Regions from separate parts of the Pantoea osteomyelitidis genome, predicted to be linked through region 1. Evidence: predicted binding sites of a transcription regulator. Region 1 holds the regulator's gene; each other region holds the start of a gene.
What was found. Region 1 encodes PurR, which represses purine synthesis genes. Its sites were predicted from a motif close to CANGCAAACGTTTGCNTG; they were not measured.
Positions count from the first base shown of each region.

Region 2: the regulator PurR is predicted to act here: its motif matches at 1,657-1,674, upstream of ABU178_RS18865 (NCS2 family permease).
Region 3: the regulator PurR is predicted to act here: its motif matches at 3,836-3,853, upstream of ABU178_RS10215 (nucleobase:cation symporter-2 family protein).

Region 1 is NZ_JBGFSN010000004.1:923,190-931,362, forward strand. It holds gene ABU178_RS09460 (MATE family efflux transporter) at 1-599, opposite strand, end outside; gene ABU178_RS09465 (riboflavin synthase subunit alpha) at 803-1,450, shown strand; gene cfa (cyclopropane fatty acyl phospholipid synthase) at 1,512-2,660, opposite strand; gene punC (purine nucleoside transporter PunC) at 2,953-4,179, opposite strand; gene punR (DNA-binding transcriptional activator PunR) at 4,285-5,190, shown strand; gene purR (HTH-type transcriptional repressor PurR) at 5,199-6,224, opposite strand; gene cydH (cytochrome bd-I oxidase subunit CydH) at 6,509-6,598, shown strand; gene ABU178_RS09495 (C40 family peptidase) at 6,629-7,399, opposite strand; gene ABU178_RS09500 (Grx4 family monothiol glutaredoxin) at 7,765-8,100, shown strand; gene rnt (ribonuclease T) at 8,144-8,173, opposite strand, start outside.
Region 2 is NZ_JBGFSN010000011.1:133,113-141,285, forward strand. It holds gene ABU178_RS18860 (4'-phosphopantetheinyl transferase family protein) at 1-235, shown strand, start outside; gene ABU178_RS18865 (NCS2 family permease) at 274-1,587, opposite strand; gene yieH (6-phosphogluconate phosphatase) at 1,739-2,398, shown strand; gene ABU178_RS18875 (MFS transporter) at 2,447-3,685, opposite strand; gene phoU (phosphate signaling complex protein PhoU) at 3,807-4,541, opposite strand; gene pstB (phosphate ABC transporter ATP-binding protein PstB) at 4,559-5,332, opposite strand; gene pstA (phosphate ABC transporter permease PstA) at 5,381-6,268, opposite strand; gene pstC (phosphate ABC transporter permease PstC) at 6,265-7,227, opposite strand; gene pstS (phosphate ABC transporter substrate-binding protein PstS) at 7,314-8,173, opposite strand, start outside.
Region 3 is NZ_JBGFSN010000004.1:1,076,712-1,084,884, forward strand. It holds gene ABU178_RS10200 (glycine betaine ABC transporter substrate-binding protein) at 1-532, shown strand, start outside; gene osmW (osmoprotectant ABC transporter permease OsmW) at 542-1,189, shown strand; gene osmV (osmoprotectant ABC transporter ATP-binding protein OsmV) at 1,189-2,325, shown strand; gene ABU178_RS10215 (nucleobase:cation symporter-2 family protein) at 2,363-3,736, opposite strand; gene bioD (dethiobiotin synthase) at 3,914-4,618, opposite strand; gene mlc (sugar metabolism global transcriptional regulator Mlc) at 4,713-5,930, opposite strand; gene ABU178_RS10230 (LysR family transcriptional regulator) at 6,064-6,963, opposite strand; gene ABU178_RS10235 (MFS transporter) at 7,059-8,173, shown strand, end outside.

The DNA of each region.
Region 1 (8,173 bases):
ACCGAGGCGGTGGCGACGCCGCAACCCACGCCGCCCAGCGCCGGCATGCCGAAATGGCCGTAGATGAAAATATAATTCAGTGGAATATTCACCAGCAAGCCGAGAAAGCCCAGCACCATTGCGGGCTTGGTTTTCGCCAGCCCTTCGCACTGGCTGCGCATCACCTGGAAAAAGAGATAGCCGGGCGCGCCCCACAGCAGCGCGTGCAGGTAGCCCTGCGCTTTTTCTGCCAGCCGGGGATCGATATCGTGCATCGCCTGAATCAGGAAACCTGCATTCCATAACACCACCATAATCAGCAGCGAAACAAAAAAGGCGAGCCAGTAGGCCTGACGCACCTGCTCCGCGATGCGATCGCGACGACCGGAGCCGTTAAGTTGCGCAACAGTGGGCGTCAGGGCGAGGATTAAACCATGGCCAAATAAAATTGTGGGCAGCCAGATAGAGGTTCCGACAGCAACGGCGGCCATATCCGTGGCGCTCACCGCGCCGGCCATAATGGTATCCACAAAGCCCATAGCGGTTTGCGCCACCTGCGCAATAATCACCGGGATCGCGAGGGCCAGCAGCTGACGCGCTTCTGTTAAATACTTCTGCACGTTTACACCTGTATTAATATATAGGGAAGAGAGTAAGGGGAAATTCCCAATGAAAGAACGGCATAGTGTAACGGCGCTCTTTCGATTCGCCAATGATTGGCCGCACGATATTTCTAATGCTGATGTAAAGTCCGGCTTACCGGTAAAATAGCAACCCGGTTAAGCTGTGTTAAACTACGGCAAAATTGGCAGAGGCGACGATTATGTTTACAGGTATTGTGCAGGGCACTGCAGAAATTGTGTCCATCGAAGAAAAACCGCTGTTTCGCACCCATGTGGTCAAACTGCCCGCAGAGCTGTTGCCGGGTCTGGCGCTGGGCGCGTCCGTGGCGCATAACGGCTGCTGCCTGACGGTCACCGCCATTGATGGCGATCGGGTCAGTTTCGACCTGATTAAAGAGACGCTGCGCGTGACCAATCTGGGCGATTTACAGCCGGGAGATATCGTCAATATCGAGCGTGCGGCAAAATTCAGTGATGAAATCGGCGGCCATTTAATGTCCGGCCATATTATGACCACCGCGGAAATCTGCAAAATTATCCAGTCTGAAAACAACCGCGAGGTATGGTTTAAAATTCAGGATGCGGCGCAGATGAAATATATTCTGCATAAAGGTTTCATTGGCATTGATGGTATCAGTCTCACCGTGGGCGACGTGACCAAAAGTAAATTTTGCGTCTGGCTGATCCCTGAAACGCTGGAACGCACAACGCTGGGCGCGAAGAAATTAGGCGACCGGGTTAATATTGAAATCGATCCTCATACGCAGGCGATTGTGGAAACCGTTGAGCGCGTTCTGGCACAGCGAGAGGCGGCAGCGGCGGCGCTGCTGGCGGAAAAGCCGGAATAATAAAAATTCAGCAGCAAAAAAGGCGCCGCAGCGCCTTTTTTATTATCAGCTTTCAGCGAAATTAGCGCGCCACGCGCAGACCGCCTTCCGCGCCGCGGCTGAATACCACTTGCCAGAGCTGAATATCCCGTGCACGGAAAGCGCCCGCGCAGGCGTTGAGATAATAGGTGAACATGCGTTTAAAACGCTCGCCATATTTCTCTTCCAGCTGCGGCCAGGCTTCCAGAAAGCGATTGTACCAGGCCATCAAGGTAGTATCGTAATCAACGCCGAAATTGTGCCAGTCTTCCATAATGAAATGGGGTTCGCTTGCTTCGGCAATGTGTTTTACCGACGGCAAACAGCCATTAGGGAAAATGTATTTATTGATCCAGGGATCGACACTCATATCGGTTTTGATTGCGCCGATAGTATGCAGCAGGAACAGGCCGTCGGGTTTTAAATTACGATCGGCCACGTCAAAATAGGTCGCGTAGTTTTTGGGACCGACATGTTCAAACATTCCGACAGAAACGATACGGTCAAACTGCTGGTTCAAATCGCGATAATCCTGCAGCAAAATCGTCACGTCCAGACCTTCACAGCGCTGCTGCGCCATTTTTTGCTGCTCGGCAGAGATGGTCACACCGTGAACCTTCACGCCGTAGTTGCGCGCGGCGAACTCTGCCAGACCGCCCCAGCCGCAGCCGATATCGAGCAGCGACATGCCGGGCTTCAGTTCCAGCTTGCGGCAGATCATGTCGAGTTTCGCTTCCTGAGCCTGCTGGAGGGTTTCCGCCTCTTTCCAGTAGCCGCAGGAGTACTGCATAAAAGGATCCAGCATCAGCGCAAAGAGATCGTTGCCTAAATCGTAATGCTCTTTGCCCACTATCCAGGCGCGCTTTTTCGATTGCAGGTTGGTTAAACGTGCGGCGGCAATACGTAACGTATCTTTAAAATGGTGGGGAAGTTGCTCATCAAGCTTATGCTTCAGCACCCGATAAAAAAACATATCGAGTCTTTCACATTCCCACCAGCCATCCATATAACTTTCGCCGAGGCCGAGCGAGCCTTCCTGCAATACACGCTTAAAAAAATCGGGATTTTTGACCTGAATATCCCAGGGACGTGTGCCGTTTACTTCGATATCCGCCTTTTCCAGCATTTCATGGGCGATGCGATACCAATGGTTTTCTTCAAGGCTCACTTCTTCTATACACGATGAACTCATAGCTTCTCCATCACCTGTCCGATCGATCTGAACCTGAGAAATAGAATAGTCAATTTCTCCAGGGTTGTGAGAAAACTCACGGAAAATCCGTGCGCTTGATATCCGACGTTTTACAGAGGATTGAATTTGAATAAAAAGGTCTGGCACAACAGGGGAGAATATCGTGCAGACGCCATCCCACGACAAAGTCGTCTAAAACGAAAAAATTATGTTATTGATTTATTGCATATTTATTGACGGGAATGAGTATATTCTCACTCCCGTCAATATTCAACGATTTATTGTTAGTTTGCTAATTAGATGCTTTTTGCCTTGCCTGATGATTATCCTGGCAGGCGGAAGATAATGAGGCAACATCAGATTGTGCGCCGCCATGACGCTGCCAGAAGTAACCGGCCAGCGCCAGCAGAATGGTGGTCGCCATAACCACAGTGGTGATCTGCAAAGGCTGCGTTAATCCGGCCGAGACGACGAGGCTCGCCAGAAAGCAGAGACCCAGCTGTAACATATTTTGCAGCGCTGCGGCCTTACCTGTTGCCTGCGGAAAAGGCAGCAGCGCGCTGGAGACCACGATCGGATAGATAGCGCCGTTTGCCAGCGCCATGCCGCAGAAGGGCAACAGCAAAGCCACCAGCCCGCCCTGGCCGCTCAGCGCCACGGCAAAGATCGACAAAATGCTCAGGCTGTAGATCAGTAGTAGCCAGGGCAGCAGCTGACTGCCGGTAAGGCGACTCAGCAACGCGCGACAGCCGAATCCGCCAATCAGAAAAGCGATGGTCTGTGGAATATAGCTGAGGCCGATGTCGCCCGGTGAGAGCCCCGCCTCCGCCAGAATAAAGGGCGAACCGGTCAGCCAGGCGAAAAAGCTGGCAGAGCAGGCGGCATAAATCAGAACGTTGCCGCTGTAGACCGCGGAGCGGAGCAGGGTTAAAAAACCGGACTGCGGGGCAGTGACGGCGGATTCAGCGCGTTTTACCGGCAGGCGCAGCGTCGCGACAACCAATGCCAGCGTCAGCAGCAGCAAAGCCATAAAGATGGCGCGCCATGAAAAATGATTGAGCAGCCAGGCGCCCAGCAGCGGCGCCAGCGCCGGTGAAAGCGCAACCAGCGGCATAATAGTGGCAAACACTTTATTGGCATGCGCCTGCGGATAGCGATCAACTACCAGCGCCTGCCAGCTCACCGCTGCCGCGCAAACACCCACCGCCTGCAGAAAACGCAGCGCCAACATCAGTCGGGCGTCGGCGACCCATAGCATACCGCCACAGCCCAGCGCAAACAGCAGCAGGCCAGCCAGCAATACCGGCTTACGGCCAATGCGATCGGAAAGCGGTCCCCAGATCAGCTGGGCAAAGGCGAAACCGCCCAGGAACAGGCTCAGGCTGGCGCTGATCGTGCCGGGGACGGTGTTGAAATCGTGCTGCATTGCGCCGAAGGCGGGCAGATACATATCGGTTGCCAGAAAGCCGAGCATACTCAGCAAGGCGAGATAGAGCAGAAATCCTTTTGAAGTCAGCATGTGATTCTCGGTAAAGGTTAAACGCCGCAAAGTGTAAAAGGATGCGCTACTGCTTGTGAAACGTTAATATTTGCGGGTTGCTGTTAAAATTTTTGAAGAGAGCTTATGTGGTCTGAGTATGGTCTTGAGGTGGTGGATGCCGTGGCGCGTACCGGCAGCTTCAGCGCAGCGGCGCAGGAACTGCACCGCGTGCCTTCGGCCGTGAGCTATACGGTGCGCCAGCTGGAGAGCTGGTTGGCAGTACCGCTGTTTGAGCGGCAACACAGGGAGGTAGTACTGACCCCGGCTGGCGAGCATTTTGTGCGCGAAGGGCGCGCTGTTATCAAAAAAATGCTCGCCACGCGGCGGCAGTGTCAACAGCTGGCTAACGGCTGGCGCGGTCAGCTCAGCATCGCGATAGACTGCATAGTCAAGCCCGCCCGCACGCGCCAGCTGGTGAAGGATTTTTACCGTCACTTTCCCGATGTTGAACTGCTGATCAGCTATGAGGTATTTAACGGCGTCTGGGATGCGCTGGCTGACGGGCGTGTGGATGTGGCGATTGGCGCCACCCAGGCGATTCCGGTTGGCGGACGTTTCGCCTTTCGCGATATGGGAGCGCTTAACTGGCGCTGCGTGGTGAAAAGCGGCCATCCGCTGACGCAACTGGCGCAGATTGAGGATGAGGCGCTGCGCGCCTGGCCTTCGCTGGTGCTGGAAGATACATCGCGCGCGCTGCCGCGCCGCAATACCTGGACGCTGGACAATCAGCGGCGGCTGGTGGTGCCGGACTGGCAAACCGGACTGGCGTGCTTGCTGGACGGTCTGTGCGTGGCGATGGTGCCGGGGCATCTGGCACGGCCGCTGCTCAGGTCAGGAGAAATCACCGAGCTGACATTGCCCGTGCCTTTTCCGGAGAGTCCCTGCTGCGTCAGCTGGTCAGAACAGCGCGCATCACCCGCGCTCAGCTGGCTGTTAAGCTACCTGGGCGATGCGCAAACATTGAATCAGGAGTGGCTAAGCGAGATTTGAGGCGGCGCTTAGCGACGGTAATCCCGGAAGGGGCCATCCGCTACCGAACGGCGTTCGATCAGGGTCGGATTGACTTCAATCGTCTGAGGCTCTTCACGCTTGCTGGTAATGCGATCCAACAGCATCTCCAGCGCCTTCTCACCCAGCTGGGCTTTTGGCTGGTGCACAGTGGTCAGCGCGGGCGTAAAGTAACGCGCGTTGCGCACGTTGTCGTAGCCGATGACCGAAATATCCTGCGGTACGCGCAGCCCCAGCTCATCGGCGGCGCAAATCGCCCCCATCGCCATAATGTCGCCGCCGCAGAATATGGCGGTCGGACGCTGTTTCTGGCTCAGAATTTGCTGCATCGCCTGATAGCCTGATTCCGGCTCGAAGTCGCCCTGTACCGTCCATTCAGGGCGCAGCTGAATACCCGCTTCATTTAATGCCTTCACGAACCCGGCATGGCGTCCACCGCCGGTGTTGCGCTCCATCTGGCCGGGAATGGCGCCGATATCGCGGTGACCGCGCTCAATCAGATAACGACCGGCAAGGTAGCCGCCCTGAAAAGCGTTATCCAGCACGGTATCGGTGAAGTCACCGCGCGATTCACCCCAGTCCATTACCACCATGGGAATGTTGCGGTTCTCTTCCAGCATTTTCAGCAGGTCGTCGGGATATTCTGAGCACATTACCAGCAGCCCGTCGACGCGCTTTTGCGCCATCATCGACAGATAGGCGCGCTGCTTATGCAGGTCGTTGTGGGCGTTGCCCAGAATCAGGGTATAGCCGCGATCGAAGCAGTGATTCTCCACCGCCTCGATAATTTCCGCAAAGTAAGGCGCTTCACTGGAGGTAGCCAACAGACCCAGCGTTTTGGTGTGGTTCACTTTCAAACTACGCGCCACGGCGCTGGGCGAATAGTGCAGCTCTTTAATCGCGGTCCAAACGGCGTTGCGCGTCTCTTCAGCAACGAAACGCGTTTTATTGATGACGTGAGAAACGGTGGTGGTAGAAACACCCGCGCGTTTTGCCACATCCTTGATTGTTGCCATGAAAACGATACTCCCGGCTTATCGCAACCTACTGATAAGTATAATGTTAAACGTTTGCGTCCGCTAAAGGTATTTCACGCCTTTTTTGTCTGGTTTGTCGTCTGTGAAGTGACGTTCCGGCAGATAAAAACGCCATTTTAAATAGAGCGGACGGCATAGCGTTGCTGCTGTTGCGCAACGAAAGGGCGAATTCTAGCAAGGCTGAATCGATAAAACGAGATTTTTACCGGGCGCTATGAGAAAATGACAATAACCACACACTTTATAAGCGTAAAGGAGAGCAAATGAACACTGATTTAAGACTGGCGCTGACCACCACCGTGGCGGCATTGCTGATGATCGTGGCTTTCAGCTTCACCGCCATCATGCACTGAGCGTAAAAAAGCCGGGCAAGCCCGGCTTTTTCAGCGAATCGTTTTGGGGGTCATCACCCGACGGGCGCCGACATAGTGTCGCTGCCAGTAATCTTCGCCCAGCGCGCTGATTTGAATATCTTTACCGGTGCGCGGCGACTGAATGAATTTGCCATTCCCGAGATAGACGCCGACATGGTCGGCTGCGCCGCGATTGTTTATACGGAAAAACACCAGATCGCCTTTCTCCAGCGCCTCGCGTTTTACCGGCGCGGCATCGCGCAGATGATACATTTCATTGGCGGTGCGCGGGATCTTGAATTTTACCACATCCTTATAGGCGTACCACACCAGACCGCTACAGTCGAAACCGGTATGGGGTGAGGTGCCGCCCCATTGATAAGGTTTGCCCAACTGGCCCATCAGCTTATTCATCGCCGTTTCACGCGCTTTTTGATAGCGCAGACGGTGGGTTTTGCTCATTTTGATGGTGGTGAGATCGCCCGTGATAACCTGGTCCTGGCCCTGACGCTGGTGGCCATAGCGTTTACGGGATGTCGGCACGCTTTTTTTGTTTGCCGCGTGCAGCGTGGCGGTTTGAGTTTTTTTCGGCTTTTTTAGTGTCGACTTCACAACGGGCGAGAGGCGAGACTTTTTCGCCGTGGTTTTAACGGGACGACGTTTGCGCCGCTCATCGTCGCGCGCACTCTTTTTTTCCGCCTTGTGCAAACTGGCATTAACAGGTACCTGCGGCGAAGCCGAGGCCACATTAAAGAACAGCTGCGCAATAGCCAGTACAAAAAGCGTAATCAGTAAACGCATAGTCCGGTTACAGGTTCAGTGCACCACAGGAAAATCTGGCGCGAAAAAAGTTGGAATAATCTGATCCGCGATCAGAGCCGAAACAATTCTAATCCAGATTTTTTGCAAAAGGTAAGGTCTTTTTCGATTAATCTGTTAGCGTCTGCACATTGCAGTGAAAATAAACAATTTCAGACGGTTAACTCAACAAAACTATTGCTAATTATTAATCGAACGAGGCCGCGCTCCGCCAGCAAAAAATTATTTTCCGCAAATCCGCTTAACAAAGATGGCTGTTTGTCTTCACCCTGAGCAAAATGTCGTTTTCAGTGTAAGGGTGAAGTCGCTACAATAAACAAACACGAAGTGAGGAATTAAGGAAGGCAATTATGAGTACTGTTGAAAAAATCCAGCGCCAGATCGCAGAAAACCCGGTTCTGCTTTACATGAAAGGTTCACCGAAACTGCCAAGCTGCGGTTTCTCTGCGCAGGCGGTACAGGCTCTTTCTGCCTGTGGGGAACGCTTCGCTTACGTGGATATTTTGCAGAATCCCGATATTCGCGCCGAGCTGCCGAAATATGCTAACTGGCCAACCTTCCCGCAGCTGTGGGTTGACGGCGAACTGGTTGGCGGCTGCGACATCATCGTTGAGATGTTTCAGCGCGGTGAGCTGCAGCAGATTATCAAAGAAACCGCTGAGAAACATAAAGAAGCGGAATAAAATCAGGGCCGACATCATGTCGGCCTTTCTTTTTTGCGTCGCGTTACTGCGCGTTTTCGTCAGTTGACGCTTC
Region 2 (8,173 bases), on a different contig from region 1:
GCGCTCGACGCGTTATTCCGATATCCAGGCAATATGCGATACCGAACCGACATTAGTCTGGTCATGTGCCTTATCGCCCGCTACCGAGCGTCTGCATCTCTGGGAAATCGATCGCTATCATGAATGGAAGGTACTGCGCGAGCTGGAGCTGAATAAGCCGAACATGGGTCCACGCACCTTAAGGCTGACCAGCTTGCCAGGCGAGCGCGCTATGCCGCAGGAAGTCGACTATTAATTATCAGGCGAGCCGATGACGGCCCGCCCGATTGTTAATCAGTGTGCGTCAACAAAGGCAATTTTGAGCACGAAGAGTAGCGCAACCACCACAACGCACGGGCTGATTTCACGCCAGCGGCCGGTGCCCAGCTTCATCACGCAATAAGCAATAAAGCCCAGCGCAATGCCTTCGGTAATGGAGAAGCTGAACGGCATCATGGCCGCCGTCACGAAGGCGGGCACCGCTTCGGTCAGATCGTCCCAGCATACGCGTGACAGGCTGGCGGTCATCAGGACGCCAACGTAAATCAATGCGCCAGCCGCCGCATAGCCCGGCACCATCGCCGCCAGCGGCGAGAGGAAGATCACCAGCAGGAACAGAATGCCGGTGACCACCGCCATCAGGCCGGTGCGTCCGCCAATCGCCACGCCGGAAGAGCTTTCAATATAGGCGGTGACGGAAGAGGTGCCGACCAGTGCGCCGGTTACCGAGCTGATGCTGTCAACGTAGAGCGCCTGCTGCATGCGCGGGAAGGTGCCTTTCTCATCCGTCAGGCCCGCTTTATCGGTCACGCCAATCAGGGTGCCAGAGGAGTCGAACAGGTTAACCAGCATAAAGGAGAAAATCACACCCGCCATGCCGATATTCAGCGCGCCTTTCAAATCCACCTGACCCACAACCGCCGTGATCGATGGCGGTGCAGAAAAGACCCCGGTGAACTTTACGTCGCCCAGTAGCAGGCCAATCGCGGTCGTCACCACAATCGATACCAGTACCGCAGCATGTATATTGCGCGAGGCCAAAACGGCGATAATAAAGAAACCCAGCGCCCCCAACAGCACGCTGTGCGAGGTGAGATCGCCCACAGAGACCAGCGTATCGGCATTGGGCACGATGATGCCGGCATTTTTCAATCCCATCATCGCGATAAACAGACCAATACCCGCAGTAATACCCACACGCAGGCTGAGCGGAATATTGGCGATCATCCAGTAGCGCACGCGCAACAGCGTCAGGATTAACAGACCGAGCGCTCCCCAAAAGATGGCGCCCATACCGACCTGCCAGGAATAGCCCATCGCCCCTACCACTACGAAGGCGAAAAAGGCATTCAGCCCCATCGCCGGCGCTAAAGCGACCGGCAGATTGGCAACCAGTCCCATCAGGATACTGCCGAAGGCGGCGATCAGGCAGGTAGTGACAAATACCGCCTGGGTATCCATACCGGCCGCGCCCAGAATCTGCGGGTTAACGAAAACGATATAGACCATGGTGAGAAAAGTGGTGAAGCCTGCAATCACCTCTGTCCGCACCGTCGTGCCGTGTTCCTGTAGCCTGAACACACGCTGTAAAAGGGCCTGTTTACTCATGACATCTATCCAAAAGAAAAACTTATCGCCGCGTATCCTATAGATTTTGCGCCTGCTGCACACTGATTTTTCGCCATCGGTTGCCGGGGTCGCATTCCACGTGTATTGCGTTACAGTGTGGTAAAGCCCATAACCAACAGGATTGCGTCTGATGACCGTGAAATGTCTGTTTTTTGATTGCGACGGCACGCTGGTAGACAGCGAAATGCTCTGCACCCAGGCTTACGTCAATACCTTCGCCCTTTATGGTATCGAATGCTCGCTGCAGGAAATGTTTGAAAAATATAAAGGCGTGAAGCTGTACGACATCATAGACGACGTAGGCGAGACGCATCAGGCTGACTTACCGCAACAGGAAGTGGAAAGCGCCTACCGCCAGGAGGTGGCCCGTCTGTTTGATCTTCATTTGCAACCCATTAAGGGCGCAAAAACGCTGCTGGAGCAGGTAAAAGTGCCGATGTGCGTGGTTTCCAACGGCACGGTGAAGAAGATGCAGCACTCGCTGGGCCTGACGAAAATGCTGAGCTTTTTTGATGACCGGTTATTCAGCGGCTATGATATTGCGCGCTGGAAACCCGATCCGGCGCTGATGTATCACGCCGCGGAAAAGATGCAGGTTTCCATTGAGCACTGCGTTTTGATTGATGATTCTGAAGCAGGCGCGCGCGCGGGCATCGCCGCCGGTATTCCGGTTTTCTACTACTGCGCCGATACGCATAATCCGCCTATCGAACACCCTCTGGTAACCCGCTTCGATGATATGGCGCAGCTGCCCGCGCTGTGGCGCGAGCGAGGCTGGGCTATTGCCTGAAGCGTGCTGTTTGCCGCCGGAAAGGGAAAGCTTCTGCGGTTTCCCTTTCTAGCCGATCGCGCCCAATGTATCTTCTTTGCTCTGCTTCTTTGGTAGCAGGAACAGCGTAGCGACAATATCCAGCAAATAGATCAGCGCTAACAGCGTAATCGCCGCAACGAAAGAGAGTTTTGCTGCCAGCAGACCGATAACCAGCGGACCGAATCCCCCGACGCCGCGCCCCAGGTTAAACAATACGTTTTGCGCGGTAGCCCGCGCCTGCGGCGGAAAAGTATCAGAGATCAGCGCACCGTAGCCGCCAATCATACCGTTCACAAACATTCCCATCAGCGCGCCGGTAAACAGCATCACTGTGGGATCGCGGAGCTGCGCGTAGATGATTACCATCACCACGGCCCCGAACTGATAGATCAGGAAAATTTTCCAGCGGGCAAAGCGATCGGCCAGCACGCCAAACAGCCCGATGCCAAAGGTCATGCCCACAACCGTCACGGCTGTCCAGAGGCCAGATTTCGTCAGGCTGAAGCCAAAGCTGGACGACAGATAGCCAGGCATCCAGATCATCAATCCGTAATAGCCAAAGTTTTGCACCGAACAGAGAATGAGAATCCCGAGGCTCGCTTTACTGGTGGCGCGATCGCGGAACAGAAGCTTCAGGCGCGCCGGGAACGAAAGTAGGGGAACATGACGTACCTGTCGCGTATAGCCTTCCGGTTCGCCCATGCTGCGACGAATGAAGAAAGAGACGATGGCAGGCATCAAGCCAACCAAAAACATGCCGCGCCAGCCAATCATATTCAGCAGCGGCGGCGTAATAAAGGCCGCCAGCAGCACGCCGAGCTGCCAGCCGATTCCTACCCAGGCCGATGCACGATTGCGCTTTTCCACTGGCCAGGCTTCGGCAATCAATGCCATACCAATACCAAATTCACCGCCAAGCCCTACGCCCGCCAGTGTCCGGTAAGCCAGTAGATCCCAATACCCCTGCGCCACAGCGCAGAGGCCGGTAAAGACAGAAAACATCAAGATGGTGATGGTCAACACGCGAATACGGCCAAAACGATCGCTGAGATGTCCAAAGACGATGCCGCCCACTACCGCGCCAATCAATGTCCAGGTAACCAGCGATCCGGCCTGCGCGGGATCAAGCGCCAGTGACAGGCTGATGGCAGGCAGCATAAAGCCGAGGATGAGCAGATCGAAACCATCCATGGCGTAGCCGCTGATGGCCGCCAACATGGCTCTGCCAGGCGTCACGCTCCGCTTGCTGCTTGTAGAAATTGACATCGATCAGCACCTGATACGAGAAAAGTGCGTCAAGTATAAAGAGGGGGTGTCGGACAATCCAGACAGCAATCATCAGGTAGAGCCGTGATTCTGCGTTAACAGGATCACGGCAAAACCAGCATCAGGCGGGCTTGCTGCCGCCATCTTCTCCCGCCAGCAGCTGATCCAGCTTATCGCCGCCAACGTGACGGAAATCCTGACCCTTAACGAAATAGAAGATGATTTCGCAGATGTTCTGGCAGCGGTCACCGATACGCTCGATGGCGCGCGCGCAAAACAGCGCAGTCAACACGCTGGGAATGGTGCGCGGATCTTCCATCATGTAAGTCATCAGCTGACGGACAATACCCTCATACTCCTGATCGACTTTCTTATCTTCGCGATAAATCTCGATCGCCGCGTTGAGATCCATGCGGGCAAAAGCATCCAGCACATCATGCAGCATTTGTACGGTGTGGCGGCCCAGCGACTCAAGGCTCACCAGCAACGGCTGATGCTGCTGACCAAACTTCTCCAGCGCGGTGCGGCTGATCTTCTCCGCTACGTCGCCGATACGCTCCAGCTCAGAAATGGTTTTGATGATCGCCATCACCAGACGTAAATCGCTGGCGGTAGGCTGGCGCTTGGCGATGATGCGTACGCATGACTCATCAATCTCCACTTCCATCATGTTGACCTTCTGGTCGCCGTCGATCACGCGCTGCGCCAGTTCGCCATCCATATTGTGCATGGCGGTAATCGCGTCGGTGAGCTGCTGCTCCACCAGCCCACCCATGATCATCACCTGGGTGCGGATATGTTCCAGCTCAGCGTTGAACTGACCGGAGATGTGTTTATTCAGATTCAGGTTATCCATGTGTCTCTCCCGTCAAATCAGCCGTAACGGCCGGTGATGTAATCTTCAGTCTGTTTCTGGTGCGGCTTGGTGAACAGCGTATCCGTGTCGCTGTATTCGATTAACTCGCCCAGATACATAAAGGCGGTATGATCGGAACAGCGCGCCGCCTGCTGCATATTGTGCGTCACAATCACCACGGTGTAGTCCTGCTTCAGCTCGGTGATCAGCTCTTCGATGCGACCGGTGGAGATCGGGTCGAGGGCAGAGCAAGGCTCATCAAGCAGCAATACTTCCGGGCGGATAGCGATGCCGCGCGCAATGCAAAGACGCTGCTGCTGGCCGCCGGAAAGGCTGTAACCGCTCTGGTGCAGCTTGTCTTTGGTCTCTGTCCACAGGGCCGCTTTGGTCAACGCCCACTGCACGCGTTCGTCCATATCGGCGCGGGAAAGCTTTTCAAACAGGCGTACGCCAAAGGCGATGTTGTCATAAATCGACATCGGAAACGGCGTCGGCTTCTGAAACACCATGCCGACGCGGGCGCGCAGCAGGGCGATATCCTGATGAGAAGCCAGAATATTATCACCATCCAACAAAATCTCCCCTTCAGCACGCTGATCGGGGTAGAGGTTATACATTTTGTTGAAGGTACGCAGCAGCGTCGATTTGCCGCAGCCGGAAGGTCCGATAAATGCCGTCACCTGGTTTTTGGCAATCTCCAGGTTGATGTTTTTCAGGGCATGGAATTTCCCGTAATAGAAGTTCAAATCACGAACCTGAATTTTTCCGGGAGTTGAATTTACCATACTCATTGCTCATCTCTCTTGTGCAGCGCCGCCACTGGCCGCGCCGGAAATAAATTAGTGTTTGCCTTTGGCGAAAATCACGCGCGCTACAATATTCAGCAGCAGCACGCACAGGGTAATAATCAACACGCCCGCCCAGGCCAGGCTCTGCCACTCGGCAAAAGGACTCATAGCGAATTTGAAGATGGTGACCGGCAGGTTCGCCAGCGGCTGCATCATGTCGGTGCTCCAGAACTGATTCGAGAGCGACGTAAACAGCAGCGGGGCGGTTTCGCCGGCAATACGGGCAATAGCCAGCAGCACGCCGGTGATAATGCCCGACACGGAAGCTTTCAGCGTAATGGCGGAAATCATCTTCCACTTCGGCGTGCCCAGCGCATAGGCCGCTTCGCGCATGCTATCCGGCACCAGACGCAGCATGTTTTCGGTGGTACGGATGACGATCGGCACCTGCAACAGCGCCAGCGCAATCACGCCCGCCCAGCCGGAAAAGTGCTGCATTTTCGCTACCACCAGGGTGTAGACAAACAGACCGACCACAATTGACGGTGCTGACAGCAGGATATCGTTAATAAAACGAATCACCTCGGCCAGCCAGGATTTACGGCCATATTCAGCCAGATAGATGCCAGCCATAATGCCCAGCGGGGTGCCAATCACCGTTGACCAAACAATAAGCAGTCCGCTGCCCGCCAGCGCATTCGCCAGCCCGCCGCCCGCGGTATTCGGCGGCGGCGTCGATTCGGTAAACAGCGACAGCGACAAACCATCGATGCCGCGCGCCAGCGTGGTATAGAGGATCCAGACCAGCCAGAACAGGCCAAACGCCATGGTCAGCAGCGACAGCGTCAGGGCAATTTTGTTCTTGACGCTGCGCCAGGATTGCATTTTACGGCGTGACGCCTGCAATTCAGCACGCGCCTGCATTTCTATCGTCGTCATGAACGCGCTCCTTCACTTTTCGCCAGGCGCAGAATCATCAGCTTGGAAATCGCCAGCACGATAAAAGTAATCACAAACAGGATCAGCCCCAGCTCCATCAGCGCCGCCACATGAACGCCCGATTCCGCTTCGGCAAATTCGTTCGCCAGCGCCGAGGTAATGCTGTTGCCCGGCATAAACAGCGAGGCGTTATCGAGCTGGTAGGTATTACCGATGATAAAGGTCACCGCCATGGTTTCACCCAGCGCGCGACCCAGCCCCAGCATTACGCCGCCAATCACCCCGTTTTTGGTAAAGGGCAGCACGATGCGCCAGATCACTTCCCAGGTGGTGCAGCCGATGCCATAGGCCGACTCTTTCATCATCACCGGCGTCTGTTCGAAAACATCGCGCATCACCGAAGCGATATAAGGGATGATCATAATAGCGAGGATCACGCCCGCCGCGAGAATGCCGATGCCGAAGGCGGGGCCGGAGAACAGCTCGCCGATAATCGGAATATTGGCCATCACATCGCCGACCGGCGTCTGAAAATATTCAGCAAACAGCGGGGCGAAGATAAACAGTCCCCACATGCCATAAACAATGCTCGGAATCGCCGCCAGCAGCTCGATGGCGGTGCCCAGCGGACGACGCAGCCAGCCCGGCGCCAGTTCGGTCAGGAACAGGGCGATGCCGAAACTCACCGGCACGGCGATAACCAACGCGATGATGGAGGTCACGACAGTACCGTAGATCGGTACCAGCGCGCCAAATTGTTCGTTGGGCGCATCCCAGGTTTTGGTCCAGAGAAACGAGAAACCAAATTTCTGAATGCTCGGCCAGGAAGAGATGATCAGGGAGACGATGATGCCGCCCAGCAGCAATAGCACAACCAGCGCAGCCAGCTTAACCAGCGCACCGAAAATGATGTCCCCTTGCTTGCCCGGCGCTTTGAACGTCGGCTTAGTAGCAGCCATAGAAGTCTCAGTATTCAGAGGAAGTCAGGGCGACATCAATGCCGCCCGTTGTAACAGGCCGAACGGATTCGGCCTCTGGTATGCCATTACTGGTAAAGCGCTTTGCCGGAGCTGTCTTTGATATTGGATTTCCAGGCTGCACGGATCTGCTCGGTGACCGAATCAGGCAGCGTGGCGTAATCCAGGCTGGTGGCTGTCTTGCCGCCGTTTTTGTAAGCCCAGTCAAAGAACTTCAGCACTTCACTACCTTTATCAGCATTCGCTTGATCTTTGTAAACCAGGATGAAAGTGGTGGAGCTAATAGGCCAGGCGTCATTGCCTTTCTGATAGGTCAGATCCTGGGCAAAAGACTGGCTCCAGTCGGCGCCTTTTGCGGCATTGCTGAAGCTCTGCTCGTTCGGCGCAACCGGTTTGCCATCTGCATCAAGCAACCTGGTGTAAGTCAGGTTGTTCTGCTTGGCATAGGCATACTCAACGTAGCCAATGGAGCCAGGCAGACGCTGCACGAATGCGGCTACGCCGTCGTTACCTTTACCGCCCAGACCGGTCGGCCAGTTAACGGTGTTGCCTTTGCCGATTTTGCTGTTCCACTCTTCGTTCACTTTCGCCAGATAGCTGGTAAAGACGAAAGAGGTGCCGGAACCGTCAGCGCGACGAACCACGTTGATGTTGGTAGAAGGCAGCTTAACGTTCGGGTTCAGTTTGGCGATCGCCGGGTCGTTCCACTTCTTGATGTTACCGAGGTAGATGTCGCCAACGGTTTTGCCGTCCAGCGTCAGTTCGCCCGATTTGATGCCCGGCAGGTTGACTGCCAACACCACGCCGCCGATTACGGTCGGAAACTGGAACAGGCCATTTTTCTGCAGGTCTTCATCTTTCAGCGGCGCATCAGACGCACCAAAGTCGACAGTTTTGGCGATAATCTGCTTCACGCCACCTGACGAAC
Region 3 (8,173 bases), 150 kb from region 1:
CTATGCTTTTGCCATGCAGCGTAGCCGTGCGGAGAAAGAAGGCATCAACACCCTGTCGCAGCTGGTGACGAAACTGGAACAGATTCGCCAGAGCGATCCGGATCATAACTGGAAGCTGGGGCTGGATCTGGAGTTCGCCGGGCGTTCCGACGGCATGAAGCCGCTGCAAAAAGCTTACAACATGCCGCTCGACAGGCCGCAAATCCGCCAGATGGACCCTGGTCTGGTCTATAACGCGGTGCGTGACGGCTTTGTGGATGCCGGGCTGATTTATACCACTGATGGTCGCGTTAAGGGCTTCGATCTGAAGGTGCTGGAAGATGATAAGCACTTCTTCCCAAGTTACAACGTCACGCCAGTGGTACGTCAGGACGTGCTCGCCAGCCATCCCGGCCTGGACGCGGCGCTGAATCAGCTCTCCGCGCTGATTACCGACGAGACAATCACCGAAATGAACAAGCGCGTCGATATCGATCATCAGTCTCCGCAACAGGTGGCGCGTGATTTCCTCAATTCGAAAAAGATGCTGTAAGGAGACGCCATGGATACGATTCATTACATCCTGAACAACTGGCATTACCTGCTGACGCTGAGCTGGCAGCACACCTGGCTGGTGCTGGTCGCGGTGGGCTGCGCCATTTTGATCGGCGTGCCGCTTGGTATTTTGATTGTGCGTTTCAAGTGGCTGGCGACGCCGGTATTGGGCATCGCCACCGTGGTGCTGACCATCCCGACTATCGCCCTGTTCGGCCTGATGATCCCGCTTTTTTCTCTGATCGGTGAAGGCATCGGCGCCCTGCCGGCGATTACTGCCGTGTTCCTCTACTCGCTGCTGCCCATCGTACGGAATACCCATACCGCGCTGGAAAATCTGCCGCCGGGTCTGCGCGAGGCGGGGCGCGGTATCGGTATGACCTTCTGGCAGCGCCTGCGCTGGGTAGAGATTCCCATGGCGCTGCCGGTAATTTTTGGCGGTATTCGCACTGCGGTGGTGATGAACGTCGGCGTGATGGCTATCGCGGCAGTGATTGGCGCGGGCGGACTCGGCCTGTTGCTGCTGGATGGCATCAGCGGCAGCGATGTGCGCATGTTGATTGCCGGGGCGCTGATGATCTGCTTGCTGGCTATTATTCTTGACTGGCTGCTGCACCGCCTGCAGTCGGCGCTGACTCCCCGAGGGATTCGATAATGATTAAACTGGAAAACCTGACAAAAACTTTTACCCAGAAAAACGGCAGCAGCGTTAACGCCGTAGATAACGTCAGTCTTGAGGTGCCGGAAGGCGAAATGTGCGTGCTGCTCGGCCCCTCCGGCTGTGGCAAAACCACCACTCTGAAGATGATTAACCGTCTGATCGCTCCCTCCTCGGGCAAAATCTATATCAACGGTGAAGATACCAGTACCCAGGATACCGTGACGCTGCGCCGCAATATCGGCTATGTGATTCAGCAGATCGGCCTGTTTCCCAACATGACCATTGAAGAGAACATCACCGTGGTGCCGCGCATGCTGGGCTGGGATAAAAAGCGCTGCCAGGAACGCGCGACGGAACTGATGAGCATGGTGGCGCTGGATGCGAAAAAATTTCTGCATCGCTATCCGCGCGAGATGTCTGGCGGTCAGCAGCAGCGTATCGGGGTTATCCGCGCGCTGGCGGCGGATCCGCCGGTACTGTTGATGGATGAACCTTTCGGCGCGGTTGATCCGATTAACCGTGAAGTGATTCAGAACGAGTTTCTCGATATGCAGCGCCAGCTGAAAAAAACCGTGATGCTGGTGAGCCACGACATCGACGAGGCGCTGAAGCTCGGCGATCGCATCGCGGTATTTGGTCAGGGCAAAATTGTGCAGTGCGCCAGCCCGGATGAGCTGTTGGCGAAACCGGCCAATGAGTTTGTCGGCTCCTTTGTTGGTCAGGACCGCACCCTGAAACGTCTGCTGCTGGTGCAGGCGGGCGACGTGACGGAGCAGCAGCCGACCATCACTGTGAAGCGCGCCACACCATTACCGGAAGCCTTCGCAATGATGGATGACAACGATATGCGCTCCATCACCGTGGTGGACAACGACGGCAAGCCGCTGGGCTTTGTGAAACGTCGCGAAGCGCGTAACGCCACCGGACGCTGCGAGGAGATGCTGCACACCTTTACCGTCACCGGCAAAGCGGAAGAAAACCTGCGCGTGGTGCTTTCCAAGCTCTATGAACATAACCTGGTCTGGATGCCAATCGTCGATGAAGAGGGGCGTTACAGCGGGGAAATTTCGCAGGATTATATTGCCGATTACCTCAGTTCCGGGCGCACCCGTCGCCGTCTGAATCCCTGACGGCCCGTGCTCTCCCGTGCGGGAGAGCACATTTTTCTTAGCTGCCCGCCCTTTCACCTTCAGGCAGCGCTTCCGGCTCCTCTTCCCCTGGCAGCACCATATTCAGCACGATCGCCGCGATGCCGCCGGTGGTAACTGCATGGCCAAACAGGTTGGAGACGATCGTCGGGAATGATTTCAGCACCTCCGGCACCGCCTCAATGCCCAGTCCAAGCCCAAAGGCCACGGCGACAATCAACATTTCACGACGGCCCAGCGGCGTTTGCGTCATCACGCGGATTCCCGCCGCAACCACGCTGCCAAACATCACCAGGGTAGCGCCGCCCAGCACCGGCGGCGGAATCTGTTGCAGCACCGCGCCAACGCCAGGAAACAGACCGAGCAGCGCCAGCATGACGCCGATCACCATGCCGACGTAACGGCTGGCGACGCCGGTCATCTGGATAACGCCATTGTTCTGCGCAAAGGTGGTATTGGGAAAGGAAGAGAAAACCGCCGCCAGAATGCAGCTGACGCCATCGGCCAGAATGCCGCCCTGCAGACGTCGCTGGAACGTCTCGCCGATAATCGGCTGCTGTGACAGCAGGCAGTTGGCAGTGAGATCCCCGACGGCTTCGATTACCGCGATCACTGAAACCAGCGCGACAGGAACAAAGATGGTCCAGTCAAAGTTAAAGCCGAAATGGAAAAAGCCCGGTAGCACCAGCCAGCTGGCGCTGGCCGTGGGTTTCAGATGCAGGTTGCCGGTCAGCGCGGCGGCGAGGCAGCCAACCGCAATACCCATCATCACCGCCACCAGGCGCAACCAGCGATTACGCGATCGGTTCAGCGCCACAATCACCAGCAGCGTCAACGCACCGAGCGCCAGATGATGCGGCGCGCCGAAATCGCTCGCGCTATGGCCGCCCGCCCAGTCGGTAATGCTGACTTTGATCAGGCTGATGCCAATCAGCGCAATCACCGTACCGGTGACAACCGGCGTCAGGATTTTTCGCAGCTGCCCCACGCAGCGGCTGATAAGGATGGGGATCAGCGCCGCCACAAGGTTACAGCCAAAAATCATCGCCATGATCTCTTCCGGCGAGCCGCCGCGCCCTTTCACGATCAGACCGCCGGAAAGAATCACGCCGAGAAAAGCAAAGCTGGTGCCCTGCAGACAGATCATACCGGCGCCGATACCGGCGAAGCGCCGCGCCTGGATAAAGGTGCCCAGGCCGGAAACCAATAAAGACATGCTTATCAGATAAGGGATCCAGGCCTGCAGGCCCAGCACCGAACCAATAATCAGCGGCGGGGTAATAATGCCTACCACGCTGGCCAGCACATGCTGCAGAGCGGCAAAAAATGCGGGCGCAGGGGCGATACGCGCTTCCAGCCCGTACAGCAGACCCTTCTCATGCGATTGCGACATAATGGTGCTCCGGCAAAATAATTATCAGCAGAGCTAATGCATATTTTGCGCCAGACGCGCACGCCGAGAAGCAAAAATCTGTAATTTATTGAATTAAAACAGGTAAACGTGCCCGTTTATTCCGGGCGTTTTGCAACGATGGGTTCATGTAAGATCGATTTGCCGCACTTTGTTTCATCAGCGCGCCTGTTTCGCACTTTCTGAGTGCAACTTTCTGCCGCCGCCCAGCAACGATAAATCGAGGTAATGACTAAGATCGCGCTGTTCAGCGCGGGGAAGATAAGGCAATTCTCCCAGCAGCGGCGCATCGATCTTTGCACGCAGCACCTGAATGATCTCCGCGTAGTGCGCCAGGCCAGGGTTGATACGGTTAGCGACCCAGCCCGCCAGCGGCAGACCATCGTTAACAATTGCCTGTGCCGTCAGTAACGCATGGCTGACGCATCCCTGCTTGATCCCTACCACCATAATCACCGGTAGCTGCTCTTTCACTACCCAGTCGGAAAGCGGACAGAGGTCGTTCATCAGGCAGCGCCAGCCTCCCGTGCCTTCCACAATGACTCTGGCGGCCTGAGCGCGCAGCTGTTTTAGTCCTGTGCTCAGACGCTGATAATCGACCGGCACAGCTTTACTGGTGCTGATTTCATCATCTTCCAGCGCGACGGGGTTAATGGCTTCGTACGGTAATGACAGGGTTGAGGCGGACTGCAACAGCAACGCATCTTTATTACGCAGGCCCGCATCCGTGTGGATAGCGCATTTCGCCACCGGTTTATAACCGACGGAACTGAAATTCGCCCTGGCAAAACATTGCAATAACGCGCGGGAAACCACGGTTTTTCCTGCGGCGCTATCGGTGCCGGTAACAAATAGTGTGTTCACCCTTCTCCTCCTTTAGACGCGATTACGCGATGAAGAAGGGATTCTAAGTGAAGGCAACGGGCCAGAGCTTGCGTTAGCGCAAGTTCAGGCGCACTTACCCCTGAAGAAGCTTGATCAGCAGAGAGCCGCTGTAAAGCGCATCTTTAACCAGCGCGGCGGCGCAGAGCGTACCAGGATCGCTAAAGCCGGTTGGTTCCAGGGTAATCTCTTTGCTGTAAGCTGGCAGCGCCTGCTGACGAATGGTGGCATTGACCGCCGGGAACAGCACTTCCGCCGCCTGGTTCAGGGGTGAACCGATAAGAATATGTTGGGGATTGAAAATATTCACCATCATCGACAGTATGCGCCCGACATGATGACCCACGCTGGCAATGACATCCCGCGCCAGTTGGTCGCCTGACATCGCGGCCTGGCACAGGTTTTCAATGCTGATCGGCTGTTGATGAAGCACGCTGCCCGGCTGCGTCGGCAGACGTTGCGCCGCAAGACCGAGCAGGCTGCCGGTGCTGGCAACTGTTTCCAGACAGCCATGATTGCCGCAGTAACACTGCTGACCGTAGGGATCGATCTGGGTATGACCCACTTCCACCAGCGTCCGTCCGCTCTTATGCAGCAGCTGACCCGCGCTGATAATGCCGGCGCCCACCGTGTCATCAATCACAATCTGAATCACATCCTGCGCGCCGCGCGAGGCGCCGAACAGCGATTCGGCCAGCGTCCAGGCGGAAATATCGTGCTGAACAAATACCGGCAGGCCGGTGCGCTGCTCCAGAGTGGCGCCCAGCGGCATCTGCTGGATATGATAACCGGGCATACGATGTACCACGCCCGTGGCCGCATTGATCAAACCCGGCAGGGTAATCGCGATGGCGGTAAGGCGCTCCAGCTTGTGCTGATGGCGGATAAAAAAATTGTCGATGTGCGTCACCAGCCACTCCAGCAGTGGTGTTTCCGCTTCGGGCGGCAGCGGCTGCGTTTCTTCTGCCAGCGCCCGACTGCTGAGATCGCGCAGCGTTAGCGTAATATTGCCGTGGCGGATACGAATCGCGAGGTAGTGCCAGGAAAACGTATCCAGCGTCAGGCCGATAGCGGGACGGCCCCGACTGCCGGGATCCTGATACGCTGTTTCCTGCACCAGGTGAGCATCCAGCATTTCACGCACAATTTTGGTAATGCTGGCTGGCGCCAACTGGGCGAGTTTAGAGAGTTCAATGCGTGAAATCGGGCCATGTTGATCGATCAATCGATAAATAGCGCCTGCATTGGCCTGTTTGATCTGGTCGATATGACCAGGCTGAATGTCCGGATTCACGACCTGCTCCATAATATTTTCGAGCCACAAAATAAACACTGGCTATGTTGGAACAGTTTTGCAGGTTCAGTTAATAATTTGCGTCGAATTGTGATTCAAAGCACATAAACAAATGATTTTTAGCAGATTATTCTTATTTTTCTTCCGCATCCCTTAACAGCAAACGCATCATATTCGCCATCTGCGCGCCGGGTTCCCGTGCCACAGACCAAACCATCCACACCTCTGACAGCGCATCTGCCTCCTGCAACGGCAGCCAGACCACATCGCTGAGCCGCGCATGACGAAACGAGGCTGGCAGGATCGATACGCCGAGTCCGGTTGCTACCAGTCCAAGGATGGTCATCGCTTCGCCCACTTCCTGCGTGATATAGGGCTGTATCTGATAACGGTGCAGCAGCGCGAGGATCTCGCTGTAAAGCGCCGTACCGCCCTGCGGATCGAAAAAGACAAAAGGTTCGCTGGCAAGGGCGCGGATGGAGATCTGTTCGGCGTCGGCCAGCGGATGCGCCCAGTGCACCACAGCGCAGAGCGGTTCACGCAGCAGGAGCTGATAGCGTAAATCAGCGGGTAAAGGCGTGTTACGCATTATGCCCAGATCGAGTCGGCCCTCGTGCAGCGGCGCCAGCTGCTGCCGGGTATTGATCTCCTGCATTCTGATATGCACAGCGGGCCAGCGCAGACGGAAATGGTAAAGCGCGTCTGAGACCAGACCGATAAAAGGCGCAGAGGAGGTAAAGCCAATGCGCAGTTCCCCTTCTTCGCCGCGGTGCAGACGCGCCGCGCGCTCCGACGCCTGCTCTACCTGTTGCAGAATCGCCCGCGCATCGGGCAAAAACTGCGCGCCAGCGGCGGTCAGCTGTACGCTGCGGTTAGTACGCAGAAAAAGCTGTGCGCCTATCTCCTGTTCCAGCTGCTGAATTTGCTGACTGAGCGGCGGCTGCGAAATATGCAGACGCTGTGCGGCGCGGCCGAAATGCAGCTCTTCCGCTACGGCGATGAAATAACGTAAATGGCGCAGTTCAATATTCATATGTTATACATATCATTTGAGATTATTAATATATTAGACAACTTACCACCGCTTTTTTACCCTTAACAGCGTGTTGAATGATTTGAGGATGTGTTGTGAACCGCTCTTCTCATGCTGTGACGCTCGATGATAGCGAGACAGTCAGTCCTTCTTTAACTGGCGTCAGCGTCAGCCCGTTTATTACGCGCGGCACGCCGCAATTTTTACGCGTCACCCTGGCGCTTTTCTCCGCCGGTCTGGCGACTTTTGCGCTGCTCTATTGTGTGCAGCCGATCCTGCCTGTGCTGTCACAGCAGTTTGACGTCTCCCCGGCGGCCAGCAGCATTTCCCTCTCGGTCTCCACCGCCCTGATGGCGCTCGGCCTGCTGGTAACCGGCCCGCTCTCCGATGCCATTGGCCGCAAATCGGTGATGGTGACCGCGCTGATGCTGGCGGCGATCTTTACTTTGATCTCCTCCACCATGACCAGCTGGAACGGCATTCTGATTATGCGGGCGCTGATTGGCCTTTCGCTGAGCGGCGTGGCGGCGGTGGGCATGACTTACCTGAGTGAGGAGATCCATCCCGGTTTTATCGCCTTTTCCATGGGACTTTATATCAGCGGTAATTCGATTGGCGGCATGAGTGGACGTTTGCTGACCGGCGTACTCACCGACTTTTTCTCCTGGCGGATCGCCATCGCCGCGATTGGCTGTTTTGCGCTCGCTTCCGCACTGATGTTCTGGAAAATTTTGCCGGAGTCGCGTCATTTTCGTCCGGCTTCGCTGAAGCCGCGCAGCCTGATGATTAATTTTCGTCTGCACTGGCGTGATCAGGGGCTGCCGCTGCTGTTCGCGGAAGGGTTTCTGTTGATGGGGGCGTTCGTTACCCTGTTCAATTACATCGGCTACCGCCTGCTGAGCGCTCCTTATTTTCTCAGTCAGGCCGTGGTGGGCCTGCTGTCGGTAGTTTATCTCACGGGTAGCTGGAGTTCGCCAAAAGCGGGCGCCATGACCGCTCGCTTTGGCCGCGGACCTGTGATACTTGCAGCCACAGCGATCATGCTGGCCGGTTTACTGCTTACCGTCTTTGGTTCAGTCTGGATCATTCTGGCGGGAATGATGCTGTTTACGACAGGTTTCTTTGCCGCCCACTCGGTAGCCAGCGGCTGGATTGGCCCGCGCGCCCGGCGCGCCAAAGGTCAGGCTTCTTCGCTTTATCTGTTCAGCTA